4 regions of the Parabacteroides sp. AF27-14 genome follow, and region 2 is predicted to be linked to each of the others. Evidence: riboswitches for the same ligand, from Rfam matches in the RefSeq annotation. Region 2 holds a riboswitch; each other region holds the start of a gene.
The links. A riboswitch is a leader RNA that binds a small molecule or an ion and turns the genes downstream of it on or off. The one in region 2 is predicted to bind cobalamin.
Positions count from the first base shown of each region.

Region 1: it holds a riboswitch for cobalamin, as region 2 does, so the genes downstream of both, DWY79_RS14540 (porin family protein) here and DWY79_RS13940 (TonB-dependent receptor) in region 2, are expected to answer to the same signal.
Region 3: it holds a riboswitch for cobalamin, as region 2 does, so the genes downstream of both, DWY79_RS11615 (sirohydrochlorin cobaltochelatase) here and DWY79_RS13940 (TonB-dependent receptor) in region 2, are expected to answer to the same signal.
Region 4: it holds a riboswitch for cobalamin, as region 2 does, so the genes downstream of both, DWY79_RS15860 (ABC transporter substrate-binding protein) here and DWY79_RS13940 (TonB-dependent receptor) in region 2, are expected to answer to the same signal.

Region 1 covers NZ_QTLZ01000014.1:83,549-88,326, forward strand. Annotated here, with positions in the region: gene scpA (methylmalonyl-CoA mutase) at 1-568, shown strand, start outside; gene coaW (type II pantothenate kinase) at 698-1,552, shown strand; cobalamin riboswitch at 1,572-1,775, shown strand; gene DWY79_RS14540 (porin family protein) at 2,067-2,675, shown strand; gene priA (primosomal protein N') at 2,763-4,778, shown strand, end outside.
Region 2 covers NZ_QTLZ01000013.1:37,293-42,070, forward strand. Annotated here, with positions in the region: gene nrdG (anaerobic ribonucleoside-triphosphate reductase activating protein) at 1-131, opposite strand, end outside; gene DWY79_RS13935 (anaerobic ribonucleoside triphosphate reductase) at 165-2,372, opposite strand; cobalamin riboswitch at 2,635-2,837, shown strand; gene DWY79_RS13940 (TonB-dependent receptor) at 2,886-4,778, shown strand, end outside.
Region 3 covers NZ_QTLZ01000009.1:144,768-149,545, reverse strand. Annotated here, with positions in the region: gene DWY79_RS11625 (bifunctional aspartate transaminase/aspartate 4-decarboxylase) at 1-682, opposite strand, end outside; gene aspT (aspartate-alanine antiporter) at 695-2,392, opposite strand; cobalamin riboswitch at 2,479-2,676, shown strand; gene DWY79_RS11615 (sirohydrochlorin cobaltochelatase) at 2,804-3,721, shown strand; gene DWY79_RS11610 (TonB-dependent siderophore receptor) at 3,868-4,778, shown strand, end outside.
Region 4 covers NZ_QTLZ01000017.1:8,068-12,845, forward strand. Annotated here, with positions in the region: gene DWY79_RS15850 (ABC transporter ATP-binding protein) at 1-600, opposite strand, end outside; gene DWY79_RS15855 (iron ABC transporter permease) at 602-1,639, opposite strand; gene DWY79_RS15860 (ABC transporter substrate-binding protein) at 1,649-2,812, opposite strand; cobalamin riboswitch at 2,875-3,074, opposite strand; gene DWY79_RS15865 (precorrin-2 C(20)-methyltransferase) at 3,141-3,845, shown strand; gene DWY79_RS15870 (hypothetical protein) at 3,894-4,406, opposite strand.

The sequences.
Region 1 (4,778 bases), on a different contig from region 2:
GGCTGCCGGCTTGCGTGCGTCATTGGGAGAGATCTCCGATGCTTGCGAGGTGGTTGTAGGTCGTTATAAAGCAATCATTAGAACTATTTCAGGCGTGTATTCATCAGAAACTAAGAAAGACGCAGACTTCCAGAAAGCTTGCGAGCTTTGCGAGCAATTCGCTAAGAAAGAAGGCCGTCAGCCTCGTATCATGATCGCTAAGATGGGTCAGGACGGACACGACCGTGGCGCTAAGGTTGTCGCTACTGGTTATGCGGACTGTGGTTTCGACGTAGATATGGGACCGTTGTTCCAGACTCCGGCCGAGGCTGCCCGTCAAGCTGTGGAGAACGACGTTCACGTAATGGGCGTTTCTTCTTTGGCCGCTGGTCATAAGACGTTGGTTCCGCAGGTTATCGAGGAGTTGAAGAAACTAGGTCGTGAGGACATCATCGTTATTGCTGGAGGTGTAATCCCGGCTCAAGACTATGATTTCTTGTATAAGGCTGGCGTTGCCGCTATCTTTGGCCCGGGTACTTCCGTATCGAAGGCAGCTTGCCAGATCCTTGAGATCTTGTTAGGCGAATAAATGGAGTTTAGACCTTACGGTTTTTAAATAAAGAGAGGCTGGACAATTGATTTTGTCCGGCCTTTTTTAGTATTGTATGCGGGTTTATGTACTTTTGTAGCGATTATTCAATTAAAAAGGGAAAGAATCATGGGAATCGTTATAGGTATAGATGTGGGAGGTAGCACGACCAAGATCGTCGGCGTGGAGGATAAGAAGATCAAGAACCCGATGTTCGTGAAAGCTACCGATCCGGTAACCTCTTTATTCGGGGCCTTCGGTAAATATATTTATGATAATAACATCTCGCTCTCGAATATAGAGAAAGTGATCTTGACAGGTGTAGGTAGTGCTTATATCGATCAACCTTTATATGGCTTACCAACTGCGAAGACGGATGAGTTCCTTGCGAATGGGCTAGGGGCGCAATATAATACGGGACTGGACAGTCTATTGGTGGTCAGCATGGGAACGGGTACCTCCTTTGTCAAGGTACAAGGCTCCACGATCGAGCATATCGGGGGATTGGGTATCGGTGGCGGAACAATCCTCGGCTTGTCTAAGCTATTATTGAAAACGCATGACTTTCACCAAATAGCGTCTTTGGCCGAGCACGGTTCCTTGAATGATATCGACTTGCATATCCGGGATATTACGCCGCATCCGCTACCCGGCCTGCCGCTGGACGTGACAGCCTCTATTTTCGGAAAAGCGGACGCGAACGCTAAGGTTGAGGATATCGCTCTCGGTATCGTTCATATGGTCTTGCAGACCATCGGACAAGGAGCTGTTTTCGCCTCGTTAAATGGCGATATCAAGAATATCGTATTGATCGGTAACCTGACTCGCTTGCCACAATGCCCGGATATTTTCCCCCGTCTGGAGGAGATGTGCGATGTCCATTTCAAGATACCGGAGTATGCCGAGTATCGCACGGCTATCGGGGCGGCTTTATGCTATATCAGGAACCGGGAATATAAGGATATTTTTTGTGGAAAGTGTTAGGCTACATCAAAACTTTATGTATCTTTGCTACATGCTTTGTTCCCTTTCGGCAATCGCCGGATAGGGATTAAAAGGGAATCGGGTGAGAATCCCGGACAGTCCCGCTGCTGTAAGCTTCATAAACGGGTTGAGCAATACTGTTGCCACTGTTCATTCAAGTGAATGGGAAGGCGCTTAAGACCGGAAGTAAGTCAGAAGACCTGCAAGGCGTGTATATTTTCGACGGCTTCGAGGAAAGGCCGGAAGAGAACGCAAGAACCGTATCCGGTTTTTACTATTCTTTATCCAAGGTTTTCTTATCAAGTCGTCTCATGGTTTCGGATAATTATTTTGCCATAATAATTAGGGAAAGAAGCATGAATCTGACCGACGGGATGAGCTCCGTGTGTAAGATGCATGCTTTCTTTGCGTTTAAAGGACTGGGGTATTCCGTGAACACTCTATAGAGAATATTTGTTTATTATTAGAAAAGTGCGTTTATTTGCAACGAGTAATTAACAAAAGAAGTATGAATATGAAGAAAATTGTGGGACTTGTTATGGTTGCCTTGCTAGCGTTGATGGCGCTTCCGGCGAACGCTCAGCTTAAATTCGGTATCAAGGGAGGTGTGAATATATCGTCTGTTCATTTCAACTCGGACGTGTTGAAAGCGGATAACGTAACCGGCTTTCAAGTGGGTCCGATGATCGAGACGACCTTACCGTTGGTCGGTGTCGGGATCGATGCGGCGGTGTTGTATTCGCAAAAAGGTTTGGAGACGACCTCGGCTGGCGGGGTTAAGACTTCGATGAAGACGGATTATATCGATGTTCCGGTCAACTTGAAATGGAAATTCGGTTTACCGATCGTCAAGGCGTATTTGGCAGCCGGTCCGTATATCGGTTTCCGTGTAGGCGGTGATAAGTTTTGGGATATCCCGGGTTCCGTAGCGGATCAGGTGAAGGCGAAGAATTTCAGCGCAGGTCTTAACTTCGGTGCCGGCGTGGAACTGATCAGCCACTTGCAGGTGGGTTTCAATTATGGTCTGGGACTGACTGATAACTATAGTATTGAGAAGGTGAACCTCTCCGACGGTGCCGGAAAGAACCGTGGATGGTCTATCACGGCAGCGATCTTGTTCTAAATAGGTGAAAATAAAATGAGAGAGGCTGGGCTTTAGAAGTCCGGCCTTTTTTGTTATTTTTGGGCTCGTAATGAAACACCTGTTTGAATGAAATACGCGGACGTCATACTTCCCCTTCCTTTGGAGAATAGCTATACCTATCGGATACCCGAAGATCTGGAGAGAGCCGTGACTCCCGGTTGCCGGGTGATCGTGCATTTCGGGAAGAAACGATATTATACGGCTATCGTCATGGAGGTACACGACCGGGAACCGGTATCCGATTTTGAGACGAAGGAGATCTACGCTTTGCTGGATGCCACGCCGGTGCTCCGCCGTCCGCAACTCCGTTTCTGGAAATGGATATCTTCTTATTATATATGTAAGCTGGGCGACGTGTATAAGGCGGCCTTGCCTTCCGGCTTAAAGTTGGAAAGCGAGACGGCGGTTACTTATAATGAGGATTTCGAGGCCACCGCCCCCTTGCGCCCGAACGAGCAAGCGGTACTGGATGCTTTTAGCGGGGTTTTGAAATTGACGATCTCGGAGTTGGAGAAGAAGACCGGTCTTCGAAATGTTGTCCCGATCGTCTCTTCCTTGATGGTGAAAGGGGCGGTCGAGGTGAGCGAGGAGCTAAAGCGAGGATTCGTTCCCAAGACACAGGCGTTTATCCGTTTGGCCGAGGCTTACCGGGATGAGACGAAATTACAGGCGGTGTTCGAGGATTTGAAACGAGCGAAGAAGCAAGAGCTTCTGCTGGTCAGCTTCTTGGATTTAAGCCATACCTTGAATCCCGCTTTATCGAAGGAGCTTTCCAAGAAAGAGCTATTGGAACGCAGTGGTTATACCTCTGCGGTATTGGAGGGGCTGCTGAAACGGGGTATCTTGGAGAGTTACGAGAAAGAGGTGGGTCGTTTGCAAGTATCTGTCTGCCGCTTGCAAGAGCCGAATCCGCTCAGTCCGGCGCAAGAGAAAGCCTATGGAGAGATCCATGAGGCTTTCAAGACGAAAGAGGTCTGCTTGCTTCATGGCGTGACTTCCAGTGGTAAGACCGAGATATACGTCCGTTTGATCCATGAGGTCTTGCGGCTGGGGCGGCAGGTTTTATATATGTTGCCGGAGATCGCTATCACGACCCAGATCACGGAACGGCTGGCGAAATTATTCGGGGATAAGCTATTGGTCTACCACTCTAAGTTCTCGGATAACGAGCGGGTGGAAGTTTGGAATAAGCTATTGCATAACGACGAGCCTATGCTGGTATTGGGGGTCCGTTCGTCCCTCTTCCTTCCGTTTAAGGACTTGGGCTTGATTATCGTGGACGAGGAGCATGAGAATACGTATAAGCAGCAGGACCCGGCACCCCGTTACCATGCCCGTAACGCTGCCATCGTCTTGGCGGGTATGCACGGCGGTAAGACCTTATTGGGTTCCGCCACTCCCTCCATCGATTCTTATTTCAACGCTACGGCGGGGAAATACGGTCTGGTTGAGTTATCTACCCGCTACGGTGATTGCTTGATGCCGGAGATTATTACGGTGGACGTGAAGGAGCTAAAGCGCAAGAAGATCATGAAAGATACCCTTTTCTCCCCTCTGTTGGTGGAGAAGGTGCGGGAGGCCCTATCCCGGGGCGAGCAGGCGATCCTATTCCAGAACCGCCGGGGATTCGCCCCGATGATCGAGTGCCGAGGGTGCGGGTGGGTGCCTCGTTGCGTGAATTGCGACGTTAGCCTTACCTACCACAAGGCGCATAATCAGCTGGTTTGCCATTATTGCGGTTATACCTACCGCTTGCCGCAGGTATGTCCCGAGTGTAAGGGGACGGAGTTCAAGATGCAAGGCTTCGGTACGGAGAAGGTAGAGGAGGAGATCGCTGGGCAATTCCCAGCGGCGAAGGTGGAGCGGCTGGATTTCGATACGGCCCGTACCCGCACGGCTTACGAGCGGATCATCTCGGATTTCGAGAAGGGGAAGACACAAATCTTGATTGGTACCCAGATGTTGTCGAAGGGATTGGATTTCGGGAATGTCAGCGTGGTCGGAATCCTGAGTGCCGATAGCCTGATGAATTTCCCTGACTTCCGGGCGCACGAGCGGGCTTATCAATTGATGGTACAGGTT
Region 2 (4,778 bases):
TTATGGATGTCCCATGATTCGGGGTTGTGGCAACCCGGGCATTTGTTCGGGCAACCCGCCGCATAGATGGCGGTCCGGAATCCCGGACCGTCTACGGTGGTATCTTCGATGATATCTATGATAGACAACATGGTAATTGAAAATTGAAAATTGACAATTGAAAATTAGTTGTGGGTGACACGGTCGTTCAACTCGGATAGCTTGGCGTTGTTCCAACGGTCGGTGGTTCCTACCAAGTAACCGGTGATGCGTTGAAGTTTGTCCAAGTGTTTGCTGCCGCATTTCGGGCAGGCTTCCAGATTCGGGGTGGAGTTCTCGTAGCCACAATCCAGACAACGGTTACGATTATGGTTTACGGAACCGTATCCGATATTGTATTTATCCATCATATCCACGACACGCATGATCGCTTCGGGGTTATGGGTAGCGTCGCCATCCATCTCTACGTAAAAGATATGGCCGCCACGAGTCAAATCATGATAAGGAGCTTCCACTTCGGCTTTATGACGGGCACTGCACTTATAATATACCGGGACGTGATTAGAGTTCGTATAATAATCCCGATCCGTGATACCGGGGAGCGATCCGAACTTCTTACGATCTTTTCCCGTGAACTTGCCGGACAAACCTTCTGCCGGAGTTGCCAGTACGCTATAATTGTGTTGGTATTGCTCCGAGAATTGGTTGGCACGATCCCGGATATACGTAACGATCCTTATGCCTAAGGCTTGCGAATCCTCATCTTCGCCATGATGCTTACCGGTAAGGGCCACCAGACATTCGGCCAGTCCGATAAAGCCGATACCCAAGGTGCCTTGGTTGATAACGGAGGCAATCGAATCGTTAGGCTTCAATTTTTCCGAGCCTAACCACAAGGAAGACATCAACAACGGGAATTGCTTTGCGTAAGCGGTTTTCTGGAACTCCATACGCTCATGCAACTGACGAGCCGTAAGTTCCAGCATATGATCCAGTTTAGCGAAAAATAGGGCGATACGCTCTTCCTTGTTCTCCACCTGCATGCACTCGATAGCCAATCGCACGATATTGATCGTCGAGAAAGAGAGATTACCTCGTCCGATAGAAGTCTTCGGTCCGAAACGATTCTCGAATACACGGGTACGGCATCCCATGGTCGCTACCTCGTGGATATAGCGCTGAGGATCGTCCGCTTTCCAATCCTCGCTTTGGTTGAAGGTCGCGTCGAGATTCAAGAAGTTCGGGAAGAAACGACGGGCGGTGACCTTGCAGGCCAATTGGTAAAGATCGTAGTTGCGGTCTTCCGGCAGATAGCTTACGCCTCGTTTCTTTTTCCATATCTGGATCGGGAAGATAGCGGTCTCGCCGTTACCTACGCCTCTGTAAGTACTTTTTAATAACTCCCGGATGATGCAACGACCTTCCGCCGAGGTGTCGGTCCCATAATTGATGGAGCTGAATACCACTTGGTTGCCTCCACGGGAATGGATCGTGTTCATATTATGGATAAAAGCCTCCATCGATTGGTGTACACGGCTTACCGTGCGGTTGATGGCATGTTGTATGACGCGTCTATCACCGCTTAATCCATCCAAGGTCTGTGTCTGGTAATCGTCGATAGGCTTATTATATAAGTGGGAGAAATCCTGTCCGTATAAATCCTCTAAGGTCTTTACTTCCTCGATAAAGCTATTACGTACGTAAGGAGCTAGGTAGAAGTCGAACGCCGGTATCGCCTGTCCGCCATGCATCTCGTTTTGGGCGGTCTCTAGAGAGATACAGCCAAGGATGCTTGCGGTTTCGATTCGTTTAGCCGGACGTGATTCGCCATGACCGGCGGAGAACCCGTATTTCAGGATGCGATCCAACGGGTGTTGTACGCAGGTCAAGCTTTTAGTCGGATAATAATCTTTATCATGAATATGGAGGTAGTTGTTAGATACGGCTTCCTTGACCTCTTCGCTCAATAAATAGTCATCGACAAACGGCTTGGTGGTCTCGCTGGAGAATTTCATCATCATGCCGGCGGGTGTATCGGCGTTCATATTCGCGTTCTCACGGGTGATGTCGTTGGATTTGATATTGATAATCTCCAAGAACATATCCCGTGTTTTCGCCTTGCGGGCTACGCTTCGCTGATTTCGGTAAGCGATATATTTCTGCGCTACGTCCTTCCGGCTACTGGCCATCAATTCCAGTTCCACGGCATCTTGAATCGCCTCTACGGTCATTTGAGGTTCTCCCTTGAATGAGATATGGTCTGTGATTTGGCGAATCAGTTGCATATCTTCTCCCTTGTCTGTATGCAACATGGCTTTACGGATAGCGGTTACTATCTTCTCCTCGTTGAAACCAACGATACGCCCGTCCCGTTTAACAACTGTCTGTATCATGATGTCGATTAATTTGTGATTGATTATGCGTGCAAAGGTATCTTATTACTCTATATGATTTTCTTTTTGGAAAACTTTTTGCTGATTAAATTATGTTAATATATTAATTTACAGTGAGTTGTAAAAAGTTTTGGAAAACTTTGTATCTTGCATGATTGCTTTTGTTTTCCTTTTTGGCGATGTGATGTGTTATAAGCTTCTCTTTGTAAAGCTATTAAAGAACATAAGCCGGGATATATTTTTGTTTATATAAAATAATTCATACTTTTGCCCCCGTTTTGGTGATGACGTAAAAACCATCCGGTTTCGTCATAAAGAGGGAATCCGGTGTGAATCCGGAGCAGTGCCCGCTACTGTAAGCTTTTGTAAAGTAGAAAACATTTCTCATACCACTGTCTGTAAAAGACGGGAAGGTCGTTCTCTACGAAGTAAGTCAGGAAACCTGCCAAGCGTTTTTATTGCTGTTTTTCTCGGGGTCAGGAAAGCGGAAATATACATAATAACAAATCGTTTATGAAAAGAAAGTGTTTGTGCGCGGCTTTAGCTGTAAGTTGTGCGATAAACGTATCATTTGCGCAGGTACGTTTACAGGGTAAGGTCGTGGATGAAAGTAATGAACCAATCCCGGGCGCGAATATCCGCGTGTCGGAATCCTTGAATGGTACAACCACGGATGCCGGCGGAAAATTTGAGCTGAACCTTCCCGATGGTAGACATCGTATTCGTGTGACTTACCTTGGCTATGAACAGGGCGTGTATCAAACGGATCACTCGGAAAAAGATGTCGTTATTAAGCTGAAAGAAAAGTATGTGAATATCGATCAAGTGGTGGTAACCGGTACCGGTTCGCATCGCCGCATGAGTAATTCTCCTATTCCCGTGAAAGTGCTTACGGGAAAAGACTTGAAAGAGGCGAGCGTAACCAATTTCCAAGATGCGATGACCAAGCTGAATCCGAGTATCGTATTTATGGAAAACGGACAGGGGGCTACGATGAATATGAACGGATTGACAGAGAAATACGTGGTTATCTTGGAAAACGGTAAGCGTTTGGCCGGCGATGATACCTATTCCCGTATCGATATGTCTAACGTAAAGCGGGTAGAGATATTGAACGGGGCCGCTTCCGCTTTGTATGGTAGCGATGCGATCGCCGGCGTTATCAATATCATCACGGATGATTCCCGTAATAAGGTGAACGTGACGAGCAATAGCCGTTATGGTAGCAAGAACCAATTCTTGCAGTCGGTCAATGCGGACGTGAATGTAGGGAAGTTCGGTTCATATACTTCTTATCAATATCAACGGGCCGATGGTTGGCAATTAAATCCCTATACGGAGAGTAAAGGCGAGTTGGTTCCTACCAATAAGCAAGCTTCCGAGGGATTTCACCGGAACGTGATCAACCAACGTTTCACGTACGACGCTACGGATCGTTTGTCTTTTTATGTGCGTGGTACTTTCTTCGGACGTTCCAGCGATCGTCCGATGCCAATGGATAAAGTGAATACGACCAACTATGATATGAGAAAAGAGACGTTCACTTATGGGGCGGGCGCTCAATACATGATTAATAAGAACTCTTATTTGAACGCTGATTATCTGTCGGACAATCATAGTACGTATAAGGATTTCTTTGATGGAAAGAAAAGCGGAGAGAGTGATATGACGAAACGGATTCATTACCATAACTTGAATGTCAAGGGAATCTTTCGTTTGGGCAAATATAATAAGCTTTCGGCTGGTGCGGAGTTCATTAAAGAGTTACTGAGTAGCGAGACGGATAACATAGCGGGTAAAAGTATGTACACGACTGCGCTTTATGCTCAAGACGAGATCAATATCAATGAGCATTTCCAAGCGTACGCGGGTTTGCGCTATATTTACCATGAGAATTTTAAGAGTTATGCGACTCCTAACGTGGCTTTGCTGTATAAGGTAGGCGGTTTTAATTTCCGCGGATCGTATGCGGCTGGTTTCCGTACACCTGAATTGAAAGAGTTGTATACGGAATCGGAGAAGAAAGCGTCCGGAGCGACTCGCCTTACGATCGGTAATCCGGATCTGGACCCGGAGAAGAGCGACAATTTTACGTTGAGCGCAGAATATACGATGCGGTATTTCTCTTTGTCCGTGTCCGCTTTTATGAATAACGTACGTAGCATGATTAACTATAAGATGTTGGATACGGCGGAACGGGATGCTTATAACACCGCCCATGGTACGTACTATGATGAGATACAGATGCGTGCGAATATCGATAAAGCGAAGATCAAAGGTATTAACGTGGCCTTCAATAGTTATCTGGGAGCGGGCTTTACCTTGAATGGTGGCTATAGTTTCATGGATGGAAAAAACGTATATGAGGATGAGCCTTTGGATAAGACCGTTAAGCATAGTGGTACG
Region 3 (4,778 bases), on a different contig from region 2:
AACGAGCCTGTTCCGGAATCTCTATATAAGGAGTGAATACCGGAGCGAAGAGAACGATCTTATCTCCCTTATTCAACAAGAAATTCTGCTGCAAGGTATCGAAGATATAACACATGGCGGCAGTTCCGCCCTCGGTAGCGAAAAGGTCGAATATTCCCTCAGGGGGCTGGTTATCACATAATTCTTGGTCTAAATAATCCCGCACGAGCATTTCTGTATATTTCAAGATACGATCGGGAACCGGATATTGATCACCAATGACGCCTTCCGCCCATTCATATACAAGCTCATTCTCATCTACACCTTTTTCCGTGACCAGATATTCATAGGTACCCTTCAATAAAGTAGCGCCGGGAGATTGCGCATGTTTCTTTAGAAACTGTACGAAGCGAGACGCGATCCTTTTGCGGTTGGGAACCCCTGCGGCTCCGGCCATCTCATCTGCCAATTCGGTTTCCTGCAGGCATTCCTCCAAGGCGAACTGCCCTAATAGGAAGAATGCCTCCCGTGGAACCGTACTGATCCAGTTTGGATTTCCCCTTCCTGCGTTCAGCATGATGTGCGTACTTTTACGAGCGCTCTCATCCGCTAACTCTATCAAGATGTTCTTTAGCTCGAAAGGGCTAATCTCCGACATCTTTTTCTCATATTCTCTCGTGACATGTATTTTCTTCTTGTCCATACATTATATATATTACATGATTAGCACAATAACGACACCCCAGATGATTAATAAAGTATTACCCACCGCATAGGTAACGGTATAGCCTAAGGCTGGAGTCTCACTTCCTACGGCATCTTCCACCGCTCCTAATGCGGCAGTTGTCGTACGTGAACCCGCCGTACAACCTAAAGTAATAGCCGGGTGGAACTTAAAAACGTAACGTCCCATCAGAATACCGATGATAAGCGGGATAGATGTCGCTAAAGCACCGATAATAAATAAACTTATACCGACTTCCTTCAATCCGGTCACGAAACTGGGACCCGCCGTGATACCGACTACGGCGATAAACATATTCAACCCCAAATTATTTAATATCCAAACGGAAGGCTCCGGAATACGCCCGAAGGTCGGATGCTTAGAACGAAGCCATCCAAAGACGAGCCCGGCTATCAAAGCACCTCCACTCGTACTTAGGCTAATCGGGACACCCCCGAAATGAATCGCGAGCGAACCTAAAATTCCCCCTAAGAAAATACCGATACCCACGAAAATCAAATCGGTCTGATTGGTTGGGCGATCGGGATATCCCAAAGCCGTCGCCGCTTTATTTACCTCTGATTTCATGCCTACCAATTCCAGCATATCACCAGAATCTATCACCGTAGCGGCCAAGACCGGGATATTGATACCCGCACGCCTTACGGACTTGATGCTAACACCATGCATAAACGATTGATTGCGTAAATAGCAGATCTTTTTCCCCACGTATTCCTTATGGATCACTAGTACGGGTAACGTCTCTGCCGGAAAATCGAGCAATTCAATGTCATTGACCTCGTCGCCAATCCAGTTCTCCTCTCCGATCACGAATTCTCGGCGACCGCTTAGAACAACCTCATTTCCGGTATGTAAAACCAAATCCGGTTTAACATCGGTTACTACATTATTAATACGGACACACTCCACGAACAAATGCCGTCCCAATTGGTCTAAATATACCTCCAACTGCTTTACGCTTTTGCCATCCTTGAACCATTCATTACTAATCTTATAGGCCCGGAAAGTTACCGGACGGGCAGCAGGCATAAAGCCCGGTTGCTCGCTCTCGTCGTTATTTCCCATTTTAGCCTCTAGCTCTTTACACGCTTTTTTCACGTAGTCGAGTCCTCCTAAAAGACGTGGCCCGATATCACTCACTAACCATGCGGATCCTGCCGTACCGAAAATATAAGTTACCGCATAGGCCACGGGCATTACATTTACCATAGCGCTTTTATCCGTATCGCTAATATTCATCTGTCCGATCGTATCTTCGGCAACTCCTAATACTGCCGACATCGTCTGGGAGCCCGCCAATAATCCTGCGGCCTCGCCTGCGTTATATCCCATAAGTTTCGCTAACAAAAAAGGAGCGATCAAACAAAACACACACATGACGGCGGCGAAAAGCATTTGAGGAAGACCTTCCTTTTTCAATCCCCGGAAGAACTGTGGCCCAACACTATATCCTACAGCGAAGAGGAACATCAAGAAAAAGACGGACTTTAACGGTCCGCTTATATCGATTTTTAATTGCCCGATCAATACACCGACCAATAATACGCTGGTAACCGTTCCCAGCGTGAACTTCTTTATCTTAAACTTGCCAATCCAGAAACCGAGAGCTAAGGTTATGAAAATAGCTAGCTCCGGATAATGTTGAAGTAAATTAGTTATCCATTCCATATCTATTTATTTGATGTTAAACAAAAAAGATGCTATTGAAACAGGGATTCTTTGAAAGATGTTGTTACTTTTCGGGATTATTTATATAAATTTGCGACCGCTTAGGTGATAGAGTTTGTCTACCGACAATTCTATAAAAGGGAATCCGGTTAGAATCCGGAACAGTGCCCGCTACTGTGAAGCTCTTGAAAAGGAAAGCGTTCTGCTATGCCACTGTCTTAAGAAAGATGGGAAGGTTGCTTTTCGAGCCAGTCAGGAAACCTGCCAAGCGAAGTAATGATTAATTCCTCCCGGGGTTAGGAGTAATTAAGAGGATAGAAATATCACCTATATCTAAAAGATGTTGGAGACGGAATAATACGTTGTCTCCGTGGGATTGATATGTAATCTAATTATTAATATATTCATATGATGAGGAAACACTTACTATCTTTCTTCCTGCTGGTCATCAGCCTAGTTTGTCGTGCGCACGATGGCGAGAATTTTGTAGCATCCGATTTATTCGCCTCTTTACAACCGGGCGATAAGGCCGCTTTATTGATGGTACATTTTGGAACAACCCATGATGATACCCGTGCCTTGACAATCGACGCGATCAATCAAAAAGCGAAAGAAGCTTTCAAAGATGTTGAGTTGCGTGAGGCATGGACTTCTCGCATTGTAATGCGCCGCTTAAAAGCTCGTGGCATAGAGAAACTAAACCCGATCGAAGCCTTGGAAAAGTTAAAGGCTGATGGTTATACGCACATCTTGATCCAATCCACGAATATAATCGAAGGTATCGAGATGGAATCCTTACGTAAAGACGTTGCCGCCATGAAGTCTTCTTTCAAGGAAATCCGAATCGGCAATCCCCTATTGTATACGCCGGAAGATTATGAGGCAGTAATCGCTGCTATCATAAAAAATGGGGCGAAGGAAGGCGCTACATTATTAGTAGGTCATGGCACTTATACTCCAGCAACGGCCCAATATGCCATGTTGGATTATATGTTGAAGGAGAAGGGGTTCAAGAATTATTCCGTAGGAACTATTGAAGGTTATCCTTCTTTTGATACGATGGAAGCTCAAGTAAAAGCCAATGGTACGAAGAAAGTCGTGTTAATGCCATTTATGTTTGTCGCTGGAGACCATGCGAAAAACGATATCGCCGGTGATTGGAAAGAGGAACTGGAAAAGAAAGGCTACGAGGTAAGCGTATTTATGGAAGGTCTGGGACAGAATCCGGATATTCAGAAGATTTTCATCGAACATGCCCGTTTCATGGCTAAACATAAGATGATCGATATCGTTGATAAGAAGAAAGCTTATGCGGTAGAGAAGGACTAAAAAAGTTCTCCAAATCTATGTTTTATTCCTTTCGGAAGAAAAAGTAATTCCTTCCGAAAGAAACTAAATTTTCATTCGAAGGAAAATGGAATTTCTTTCGAAAGGGATTTCACATGCATACAATAAACAGTTATAATGCTAAATATATGAAAAGAGTTTTGACAATCTTACCGTTGACAGCCTTATGTATCAGTACGATGCAGGCACAACACAAGAATGAGTACACGAATTTCGCCGATACGACATTCAATATTCAAGAAGTCGTAGCGACCGCCGCACGCAAGCCACGTCCACAAATCACGAAGTTGGACGTACCTATGAAATATCTTCCTATTTCAATTAATAGCATTACGGCGAGTAGTTTGGAGTTGCGAGGTATCCGTAATATCCAAGATGCGGTACGCTTTATGCCGGGCGTACGATTCCAGACATCTTATGGCGCATTTCAACAATTGTCGATCCGTGGTTTCGATCATTCTATCATGATGATAGACGGTATCCGCGATGAACGTTCGGCAATAAACAACTCTTATCCCGTACCCGATCTATCCTGTATCGAGTCTATTGAATTATTAAAGGGACCGGCTTCTGTACTTTACGGACATTCAGCCGTAGGTGGAACCTTGAATATCGTTCGTAAATCCCCGTCAGAGAAACAGAGCGTTAATGCTCGATTGGCCTACGGTAGTTACGAGAATAAAGAGGCGACACTTGGCATGGGCGGTAAATTGGTCGGTCCGGTCAATTATTACGCCAATGTCAACTTTTCCGATCAAGAGGGCTGGCGTGATAATGGCAACCGTCGCTTTTCCGGTTATCTGGCATTGCAAGCTAAAATGACGGAACGTGACATATTAGATGTTCGCGGAGGTTTTAACCGCGACTTCTATGGGACGGAGATCGGTCTTCCCGATTTAATGGCAAATGATGTATATAATGTGCAAACAGGACAGTTATATCTCCATAAAAATGAGATGCTACCGGGACTTGACCGTGAGGCTCGCTACAATAACGAGTCCGACTTTATGAAGAATCACGCATGGAACGTATCGACGCA
Region 4 (4,778 bases), on a different contig from region 2:
AAATATCGTCTTATTCGTTTTCCGGGTTAGATGATGGAGTAATTGCATAATCTCTACCTTGCTGGGAAAATCAAGGAATGCGGTAGGTTCATCCAAGTAAATAACCGGAGTCTCCTGAGCGAGCGCCTTAGCGATCATCACTTTCTGGCGTTCTCCATCCGATAAGGTATGGACCATGCGGGATGCTAGTTCCTCAATGCGGACAAGGGCGATGGATTCTTCCACGATCCGCTTATCATCCTTGCTCAACTTGCCCCAGAAGCCGGTATACGGGCTACGTCCCATCCCGACCAATTCCCGTACCAACATATTCCGGATCTCACATTTATCGGTCAGCACGACACCGATCGTGGTGCTCAATTCCTTATCGGAATAAGCATCTATATCTTTTCCTAGGACCAATATTTCCCCATCTAATTTAGGTTGGAAAGCCGATAACGTGCGCAATAAAGTAGACTTCCCCACCCCGTTAGCACCCAGCAAACAGGTTAATTCACCACTATAGATCGTAGAGTGTATACCTTTAGCTACCAGCTTTGTACTACTCTTAGAATGGTAACCGATCGAAAGGCCGTTAATATGAATCGTATCTTGTTTCATCTTACTCGTTCAATTCATTCTTTCGTTTTCTAAATAATACCGAGGCCACTACAGGAGCACCTACTAAAGCGGTTACCGAGTTGACAGGTAACGCTCCCTCGAACCCCGGCATACGGGCGATCAAATTACAGATCAACGCCAACGCCGCACCTGCGAATAAGACCGCAGGCATTAAAATCCGATGGTCGGAAGTTTGAAATATGGCCCGGCATAAATGCGGAACGGCTAGCCCCAAGAAGATAATAGGTCCGCAATAAGCCGTGACAATCGCCGTAAGGACCCCGGCCGAGGTGATAACCAACAAACGGGCCCGCTTGATATTAAGTCCCAAATTGCGTGCGTAGCTATCCCCAAGAAGCATCAAGTTCATGGTCTTGATAAGCAGGAACGAGAGAGGGATCAAGACTGTCATAAGAATCACGAACAACGTCATCTGATTACCGGAAACACGGGCGAAACTACCCAATCCCCAAATCACGTATGCACGGATATCCTCCTCGACGCTAAAGAATTTAAGTACACCGATCACGGCGTTTGCCACGTAACCGATCATCACACCGATAATCAACAACGTGACATTTCCTTTTACCTTTTGGGAAACATACACGATCAGCGCCATCACGGATAAGGAACCGATCACGGCCGCTATCGATAAGGCGATCTCCCCCATAAAACCAAGTTTACTCAAGGCAACGCCCCCTAAACTACCGCTTAACAACACCACGAAAGCGACACCCATGCTCGCTCCCGAACTGATACCTAAGACCGAAGGTCCGGCCAATGGATTACGGAAAACGGTTTGCATCTGTAAGCCGCTGATGGATAAGCCTGCTCCCGCTACCAACGCTGTCAATGCCTGTGGTAGTCGGGATTTCCAGATAATATTCTGCCATGTAATAGGCTCATTTCCTGAATTCCAGATAATATGCCAAACCGATTGAAGAGGAATAGAGACTGACCCCAACACCAAATTCAAAAAGATTAGAACAAAAATAGCCGTGACAATCGCCAGCATCCATAGGGTATTTGAATGTCTCATCAGCGTTCCTTATTTAAGTCGAGAATAATAGACCGGCTCATGATCCGGTAATAAATCCGGATGAAAGATATGAAGCAAATCCGCTAGGACGATCTCCGGTTCTGTCGGCATACTCTCATAAAACGGCGTGTTCTTCATATTACAATAGATAATCCCTTTCTCCCGGAACGCACGGAAATCCGCATAACGAGGATCTTGCTCTTTCAATGCCTCATAGCTAAACGTTCCCGGGAAACTATTCACGATACGCCAGAAATCAGCATCGTCCGCTTGGTTATAGACCGTCTCGAAGTCTAATGTAACACCACCGGATCGCTCATCGTCTTTCAAGAAATAATCAGCGCCGGCATCCTTGAAAAGCTGTGCCAAGAAACTCTTTCCTCCTACGGCATACCAGTTTCCACCCCGTAACTCGCCACTAAAAACGATCGGACATTTTTTAACCTTGCCATCCGCCGTAAGTTCCTTTAATTCATTATACCTCTTCTCAATGGCGGCAAAACGCTCATTGCCCTCTTTCTCTACCCCTAACAACAAGCCTATGAACTTGATCCATTCAGCTTGTCCCAATGGCGTAGTCTCCTTATAACCCAAATGGGGAATCAAGGGGATACCCACGTCTTTCAGCGTCTCATAGCCTCCCCGCTTGAATGGCGATACAAGGATCAAATCAGGATTCATACTCATGATAACCTCGTTATCGAAATTTCCCTCTATACCGATCTTTGCGGTTTTACCTTCTTTCAGGCGTTCGTTCATCTCTTTATTGAACAAATGCCGTGTACTGGTAATCCCAACGACCTTATCCAAGGCACCCAATTTAATAAAATTCGATAATTGCAGGGAAGTCATACAGATAACGCTTCGGATAGGAAGCTCTATCATCGTATAATCAACGGGAATCCCCGTGGGTTTCGAACCTCTTTTTACGAACGCATAATGAAACGTGGTGCTTTCCTCGTTTTGAGGATCTTGAATATCAGCCAAGACATATTGATCCGCATAGGTAAGCTTGAATCCTTGGGCGTATAAAGGCTTAACCTGCTCTTGCGAGAATGCGGATTGCTCTACGGAAGCCGTCTTCCCTATTTCTCCTTTTTCACGGATACCTGAAGTACATGATAAAGTCAATACCGATAAAAGCAAGCATCCACCCGCTATAAACTTATTCATAATCCTTGTTTAATTGACAGTTGATCATTGACAGTTACTCTCGTCCTGCTCCACGGGACAGCAACATTTATTTATGAACCGGCAGGTCTTCTGACTTACTTCCATTCTAGACGCCTTCCCGATTACGAAACCAGTGGCCAAGGTATTGTCCGAATGTTTAGAAGTTCACAGCAGCGTGGTCTGTCCGGGATTCTCACCCGGTTCCCTTTTAATCCGCCTCCCGGAAAAAGAGATAAGCGGAGCCTGTTACAGCGACAAAAGTAGTAAGAATATTTGTATACATCCGCAATTTTAAGGACTTTTGCGTTTCAAATAAAAACAGATACACATGAATCATCCTATTCACTTCGTCTCATTAGGTCCCGGTGATCCGGAATTAATTACGCTGAAAGGGCTTAAAACATTACAAAAGGCTGATATTATCTATTGTCCTGCTACACAAGGCAAGCATGGAATCATATCTCGGGCGACGGATATATTGAAAGCTATTGAGGTAGACGAATCCTTGATCCATCCGTTTATTTTGCCAATGAGTAAGGAACGGACAGATGCGTTAAACGCTTATAACGAATTGTTTCTGGATGCCCAAGCTGAATATTTGAAAGGAAAACAAATCGTGATCGTCGCCGAGGGAGACGCTGGTTTTTATTCATCTATACAATATGTATACGATAAATTCGAGGAAGCAGGAATCCCGGTCGATCGAATCGCAGGAATTCCGGCATTTATAGCGGCAGGTGCCTTGGCCGGGATACATATCGTAAAACAAGAGGAGCAAATTAATGTAATCCCCGGGACTGCGTCGTTCGATGAACTTTCGGCAAAAATAGAAAATGGAATGATCATCGTCATCATGAAATTACCGGGTTGCCAAGAGGCTATTCATACTTGTATCCGGCAGTATGCGGATAAGGCGGTTTTTCATTATTTCGAGAATGTAGGAACAGGAAAAGAATATTATACTACTGATATCGCCACTATACATTCCAAGGATTTCCCCTATTTCTCCCTACTGATTATCCAACCTCGCTAAAAGAAGAAGGCTGCCCGGAGAGTAACCAAACCCGGACAGCCCATCTTATTACGCTACATGCAATATATGCTTAAGCTGATCGATATGGAAACGAAGTGTATCCATATAAGGTTTCACTGAATTATGGTACATGATCGCTTTTGCGTGCATATCTTCCAACTCGCTTACTTTACGGTTCGCCTCACGCATTTTACAAGCGTTGTAGCGAATACCCGATACATGCCCTTTGATATCCTCGATCGCTTGGTTTCCCCGGTTGAAGATAGACTCTGCTTCTTCCGGAGCGTATACCGTATAGGCTTGGGCAACGTCATCCAGTAATGCCTGTTGATAAGAGCCGGCTATCGGGAGCAATTGATGGATCGCATGATGACATAAAGAATGAACCTCGTTTTGAAGCTTCTTCAATTCTACTTCCCACTTTGATTCACATACTTCATCCAATTGTTTGACTTCCGCTACGACACGACCGCTAAACAATTCCACTACCATCTTTTCCCATGCTTCTGCTACCCACGATTTAGTAGCAAATGTAACCTGACTAAATCTTACTGTTGACATAACCTTAAATTTACATATTATATTGCTAATGTTATTAATCTCTCATCTATTTCAATTTATCACACTCAAACCATTTTAGCTTTCTTTTTATCGTTGTGACACCACAAAATTAATCAAATTATCATAGACGGATAATTTTAAAGACTATTTTATAATTCTTTAAGAGTGCAACAAGCAAAACGTATGATTTTTGCAAAGTTCACTTTACAAAAAGTTCAATTTCAAGCCTAACAGCTATCACAAAAAGCGAGATCATCGCCATTTTCGCACAAAAATATCAAAATAACACAATCTTCTTATTCCATAAAGGGGGAAAACCTTGTTCCGTATCATTTTGTTATTATAATAAATTAGATTTACTTTGTTCAAACT